DNA from 2 places in the Exiguobacterium sp. BMC-KP genome. Region 2 is predicted to be linked to the other one. Evidence: a T-box and tRNA genes for the amino acid it is inferred to sense, from the RefSeq annotation. Region 2 holds a T-box; the other holds one or more tRNA genes.
The links. The T-box of region 2 lies ahead of leuS (leucine--tRNA ligase). A T-box ahead of a tRNA ligase gene usually reads a tRNA of that ligase, here a tRNA-Leu.

Region 1 (3,421 bases), 610 kb from region 2:
TTTAATTGGTGCAAGGGTGACGTTCTCAAGTACAGTTTTATGCGGGAAAAGATTAAAGTGTTGAAAAACCATCCCGACTTCTTCTCGGACTTTGTTAATATCAACTTTTGAACTCGTAATATCATGATTATCGATGATGACCGTACCACCCGTAATCTCCTCTAGACGATTCAAGCAGCGAAGGAACGTGCTTTTACCAGATCCAGACGGACCAATGACACAAACGACTTCTTTTTCGGCAATCGAAACGTTAATATCTTTTAGGACCTCGTTCGAACCAAATGATTTCTTTAGATTCTTCACTTCAATGATACTCATCGTAATGTAAACCTCCGTTCCAAGAACTTCGCCACTAAGGACAATAGATAAATGATGACGAAGTACATCAATCCGACAACGGACCAGACGATGAATGGTTCAAACGTCGTTGACTGCTGGACTTGTCCTTGTTGTGTCAAGTCAGCAATTCCGATGATCGACAGCAACGACGTATCCTTTAAGCTAATGATCGATTGGTTCGTAATCGTTGGTAACATCCGCCGAAATGCTTGTGGCAGGATAATTTGTACCATCGTTTGACGCCCTGTCATCCCGAGTGAACGGGCTGCTTCTGTTTGTCCTTTATCAATCGACTGGATACCTGCTCGAATGATTTCCGCAAAATACGCGCCGGCATTGATTGCGACCGTCAGTATCCCTGCATACATTCGGTCCATTGATAACCATTCGAGCGAATTAAGTCCAAAATAGATGAAGAATAACTGGACGATGAACGGTGTTCCGCGAATGACATCAATATAGATAATCGCAATTCCGTTTAAAATCTTTGATGGAGACAAACGCATCAAGGCAACGACTAATCCGATCAGAAAACCGACGATGACAGCAATGATGAAAATATACAACGTGACTTGAAGCCCTTCCAAGAAAAATGGAAATGCGGTTTTGACCACTTCCATTGGCTATCCCACTCCCTTATCGCCTTGCGACTTATTTTAAATACGTGTCGACGATTTTGTCGTATTCACCGTTTTCTTTCAGGTTCGCAAGTCCTTTGTTGATTTTCTTCATCAGATCTTCGTTCTCACCTTTTAAGACAGCGATTCCATAATTATCTCCGTTGAGACGATCTCCGACCAGTTTTAATCCAAGATTTTGTTGTTTGTTTGCATACGAGATGACTGGATAATCTTCAATCAAGGCTGCTGCGTTACCGTTCTTCACTTCTTGGAACATTGCTGGACTATCATTGAACTGCGTGACTGTGAAACCAAGTTTATCTGCGTTATCCGTTGCATATTTTGCGCCAGTCGTTCCTTTTTTGACGGCTACTTTTTTCCCTTTAAGATCGTTGACAGATTTGATACCATTTTCATCTTCTTTGACGACTAGAATAAGACCAGCTTTGAAGTATGGATCTGAGAATGTAACGACTTTTTTCCGTTCTGGTGTAATACTCATCCCAGCAATCGCAACGTCCAATTGATTCGCTTGTAGAGCCGGAATGATACCGCTAAAGTCCATTGCTTCGAATTGAATCTTAAAGTTCTGATCTTTGGCGATTGCTTTCATGAGATCAATATCAATTCCTTTGTACGTATCTCCGTCTTTATACTCGAACGGTGGATACGTAACGTCGATACCTACCTTATACGTCTTTCCTTCTGACGACTCTTCTTCTTTTGAACCGATACTACATGCACCAAGCACGAGAATACAGCTCATCAAGAGCGCTAGCAAGATACTCCCTTTTTTCATGTTTGCTTCCCCTCTCCTATGTCTTAAAGAATGTTGTCTCCACTTAGTACTTTCCCTGAAGAGTACCCTCTTTAAAACGTATTTTACCAGAAAAATTCTAAAAAGATAAACTTTTCTGAATGTTTATTCGATACAGCCGTTTTCTATTCAAACAAAAAAAGTAGGCAATCCATCATTGGATTGCCTACTTCAACCATTTATGCCGCCGAGAGGACTTGAACCTCCACGGTGTTGCCACCACTAGATTCTGAGTCTAGCGCGTCTACCAGTTCCGCCACGACGACGTTGATTTATGATATTAATATAGCGGGTAATGAACTGAGTTGTCAATCATTTCGCAAGATGCTCCGCACGAACTTCTCAACGACCTCGTCATATAATGCGGGGTCTTCAAAATAGGCCATAGCATGCGCAGCGTTCGGAATGACGACAAGTTCTTTTTCCGTCGGACATGCTTCGTATAACTCATACACCATCTCCGTTGGAACGAACGTATCCGCTCCACCATGAATGAAGAGGATTGGCACCTGTGCTTTTTTAACTTGTTTTAAAGCAGATGCTTCTCGGAAGGAGTAACCAGCTTTCAGTTTCGTCAACAGACTTGTCATGCCTAAAAACGGGAAATGTGGCAATCGATACATTCGTTTCATCTGATATGCAAGGACTGCATTGACGGACGTATAGGCACAATCCGAAATGATCCCTTTAATTTGTGGTGGAAGTTGTTCGCCGCTTGTCATTAAGACGGTTGCGCCTCCCATCGAAACGCCATGTAAGAACAACTTCGCATCTTGTCCGATTCGTTCGATCAGATAGTTCGACCAGCTAAGGCAGTCTTCACGATCATGCCATCCGAATCCAATATAATGACCGTCGCTCATCCCGTGTCCGCGGTTGTCAGGCATCATAACGTGAAAACCAGCTTGATGGTATAAATAGGCGAAGCCAGCTAAATCCGTACCGACGCCTCCATATCCATGCACAAGGATGACAATTCGATCAGACGGCACTACTGCCGGAAGAAAATGTCCACGTAATGTTAAACCATCCTTAGCTTGAATCTCGATTCGCTCAAGCGGTTGTTCCTTGATCCATGTCTGACCAGGTTGCATCAATCGGACCATCTCGTCACTTAAGTCTCGATTATTCGATAAGAAGGGTTTTGGATTCGTAGCAATCGCCATTTCATAAAAATAATAACTTGCTGCCACTAGTCCGGATCCGATGACCCCTAAACCAATTTTTGTTCTCCGACGCATCTGCTTCACTCCCTCTTTCAGTTATAACTCGATTTTCAATTGAGCAGTATGGTCGTCTTCTTCATCCTGCAAGACTTGTTGACGTAATCGTTGTTCCTGTTGCTGGCGCCGGTAAGCAAACTCTTGTACGAGCTCTGCTCCTGTAAAACCGTCTTCTACGAGTTCGCTTAAGAGTTCGGTCTCTGTCTCGACGACCTCACCGGGACGTCGCATGACGAGAACATCTCCTACTTGCGCGACCAACAACTCATCTTCTAATCGTAGTGCATCATAAAAAGGTTCCGGTAACGTCATCCGACGTGTCTCCGGGTTGATGTGGACTCGTTTATAAACGCCTAATGCTTGAAACTTACGACGTGCCATTGAGTGCTCTCCTTTTAATTAAACGTAATATCAATTCGTGA
Region 2 (3,421 bases):
GAAACCGATGCATCCAGTGGTCCCATGAACATTTCGTAAAGACGCAATGTATCGGCACCATGTGACTTGACGATTTCATCCGGATTGATGACGTTACCGCGTGATTTCGACATTTTCTCGTTATTTTCTCCAAGAATCATTCCTTGGTTGTATAATTTTTGGAATGGCTCTTTTGTTGGCACGACACCTGCATCATACAAGACTTTATGCCAGAAGCGTGCATACAACAAGTGGAGAACAGCGTGTTCTGCCCCACCGATATAAATGTCAACTGGGAGCCAGTATTTTAATTTTTCTGGGTCTGCAATCGCTTCTTCATTGTGTGGATCGATGAAACGAAGGTAGTACCAGCAGCTTCCGCCCCATTGTGGCATCGTATTCGTCTCGCGACGCCCTTTCATCCCTGTTTCAGGATCCGTATAATCCAACCAATCTTCCGCAAGCGCAAGTGGTGATTCCCCAGTACCAGACGGTTTGATTTCCGGAATGATTGGAAGTTCAAGCGGTAATTCCTCTTGACTGAGCGTTTTCATTGAACCATCTTCCATATGAACGACCGGAATCGGCTCACCCCAATACCGTTGACGACTGAATAGCCAGTCACGGAGGCGATACGTGATTTTTTTACGACCGACTTGGTTCGTTTCGAGTTCAGCAATCATCGTCTCGATTGCTTCTTGTTTTCCGAGCCCATCGAGCATGTGTGAATTGACGTGTTCGCCCTCTCCCGTGTAAGCCGCTTCATCAACGTTTCCACCTGCGACGACTTCAACGATTGGTAAGTCGAACTGCTTCGCGAATTCGTGGTCACGCTCATCATGTCCTGGAACAGCCATGATCGCACCTGTTCCGTAAGATGCAAGGACGTAATCAGCAATCCAGATTGGAAGACGATCGCCTGAAATCGGATTGACAGCGAAAGCACCTGTGAAGACGCCTGTTTTTTCCTTCGCTAAATCTGTCCGCTCAAGATCAGATTTCGTTTGGACTTGCGCGATGTACGCATCGACTGCTTCCTGATGATCAGCTGTCGTGATGTCAGCAACGAATGGATGCTCTGGCGCAAGCACGAGGTACGTCGCACCAAAGATTGTATCCGGACGCGTCGTAAAGACCGTGACTTGTTTTTTATGTCCGTCAATCGTGAAATCAATTTCAGCACCTTCTGATTTCCCGATCCAGTTCCGTTGCATCTCTTTAACAGAGTCCGGCCAATCGAGATCATCGAGATCATCAAGAAGACGATCCGCATATTCCGTGATTTTTAAGACCCACTGACGCATCGGAACACGAACGACTGGATGATTTCCGCGTTCGGATAATCCGTCGATGACTTCTTCGTTCGCAAGAACCGTTCCAAGTGCTGGGCACCAGTTGACTGCGACTTCGTCGACGAATGCAAGTCCTTTTTCGTATAATTTCGTAAAGATCCATTGTGTCCATTTATAATATTTCGGATCTGTCGTGTTGATTTCGCGATCCCAGTCATATGAGAATCCAAGTTCTTTTAGCTGACGTTTGAATGTCTCAATGTTTTGAGCTGTGAATTCGCGTGGGTCGTTCCCTGTATCGAGGGCATATTGCTCTGCCGGTAATCCGAACGCATCCCATCCCATCGGGTGAAGGACGTTATATCCTTGCATCCGTTTCATTCGTGCGAGGATATCCGTTGCTGTGTAACCTTCTGGGTGACCAACGTGGAGTCCAGCACCTGACGGATACGGGAACATATCGAGGGCATAAAACCCTTCTTTTTCTGGATCTTCTGTCGTGACAAAGGCGTTGTCTTGATCCCAACGCGCCTGCCATTTTGGTTCGATTTCGCGATGATTGTACGGCATGTCTTTTCCTCCTCTAATCTAAAAAAACCGGTCTTCCGCCCCTAAGAAAAGGGACGAAAGACCGGTTTGGCTTCCGCGGTACCACCCACGTTGTCTGTCTATGACAGACCGCTTGATTCACGGATAACGGTGTGAAAGACCGGATTCGCTACTACGACTTCACGAATCGTGCTCCCTGACGAGTTCACGGTTGTTACCGACTGGTTCGCACCTTCCACCAGCTCTCTTGACGGCACCTTTCCCCTACTACTTCAGTTCCATGCATTTGACTATCTTTTCCTAGTGTAATCTGTTTCTTCCTCAAGCGTCAACGCTTCCGTAAAATTTCCTCGATTTCTGCATGCGATTGCGCTACATGATCCGCTTGTTCTAGGCGTTGCATCGGCATCCGGTCATCGAGGAGCGCAATGACTTCCATTCCCGCTGCCTTCGCACCGATCATTCCGTTCGCAGCATCTTCAATGACGAGACAATTCTCAGGCGGATGTCCAATTCGTGATGCTGCGAGTCGAAAAATTGCAGGATCGGGTTTGGAACGGACGACCTCTTCCCCGCTAACATAGTGTGTGATCGGAAGCTCATAATGACGGATGACACGTTCGATTTTTTGAAGCGAACTTGAGGAGGCGATACCGATATCGTAACCAAGATTCACAGCTTGTTCGATGACTCGTTTGACCCCTTCTTTTAATCCACACTCTTCTGGTTTTGCATGAATTTGAAATAACCGATGTTCTTCTTCAAGTAACGTACTGGCTGTTTCTTTTAGCTGATGTTCAGTGACGAGTTCTTCCCACATCTCATCACCTGTTTTTCCCATGAACGTCGCATACTGAACTGGGTCGAGTGGAATCGATAACGTTTTAAACATCTGCTGATGGACCTCGAAGTAACGAATTTCACTATCTAAAATCACACCGTCCATATCAAAAATCAGACCGCGTTTTTTCATGACACATCCCCCTTTAGTCACTTTTCTGATATCAGCATATCAAAAAAACGACTACACGATGTAGCCGTTTTGCCTTCTTCCTTTATTTACATTTTAACTTGTCGCCATCTGGACACTCGTTTGTCGGTAAGCTGGAAAATAATCAGAATCGGCTCCTGATCCGAATCGTACACATAACTGATCGTATATGGCTGGCTGAAGAATGGATTTTCCTTGATGATACTCAAATAGGCGATATCCAGTATAACGACATTTACTCTCAAAGAGACTATCCTGTTCTTGATATCCACCTCCGAGATGTTGTTCGACAAGACCACGCGCTTTTGCGTGAAGAATCGCTTCATACTCAAGCCGCTGATTTGGAAATATCTTTGCTTCGTCTCGCTTACAGCCAATCAAATGACCATGGGCATATTCGTTTCCAAGCAATACGAAATATCCACCAATCGGTTCGCCATCGAGTTCTGCAATCAATAGTAATGGCTCACAGAGTGGGTTCACCTCAAACAATTGTTCAAAATAACTTGCAGTAAAATAGTAATGAGCTGAAGCGTTCTTCCGGTCCATCGTTTCATGATACAACGCTAAAAAAGTAGGTAAATCTTCTTTTGTTCCTGTTCTAATTGTT

Region 1: it has a tRNA-Leu gene. The T-box ahead of leuS (leucine--tRNA ligase) is inferred to sense a tRNA for this amino acid. The anticodon was not compared.

Annotation. Positions count from the first base shown of each region.
Region 1 is NZ_LGIW01000015.1:1,038,973-1,042,393, forward strand. It holds gene ADM98_RS11195 (amino acid ABC transporter ATP-binding protein) at 1-318, opposite strand, end outside; gene ADM98_RS11200 (amino acid ABC transporter permease) at 315-959, opposite strand; gene ADM98_RS11205 (transporter substrate-binding domain-containing protein) at 991-1,758, opposite strand; tRNA gene ADM98_RS11210 (tRNA-Leu) at 1,959-2,042, opposite strand; gene ADM98_RS11215 (alpha/beta hydrolase) at 2,085-3,017, opposite strand; gene ADM98_RS11220 (hypothetical protein) at 3,039-3,380, opposite strand; gene ADM98_RS11225 (S66 family peptidase) at 3,395-3,421, opposite strand, start outside.
Region 2 is NZ_LGIW01000015.1:1,652,463-1,655,883, forward strand. It holds gene leuS (leucine--tRNA ligase) at 1-1,841, opposite strand, end outside; T-box leader at 1,888-2,110, opposite strand; gene ADM98_RS14355 (HAD family hydrolase) at 2,149-2,793, opposite strand; gene ADM98_RS14360 (GNAT family N-acetyltransferase) at 2,887-3,421, opposite strand, start outside.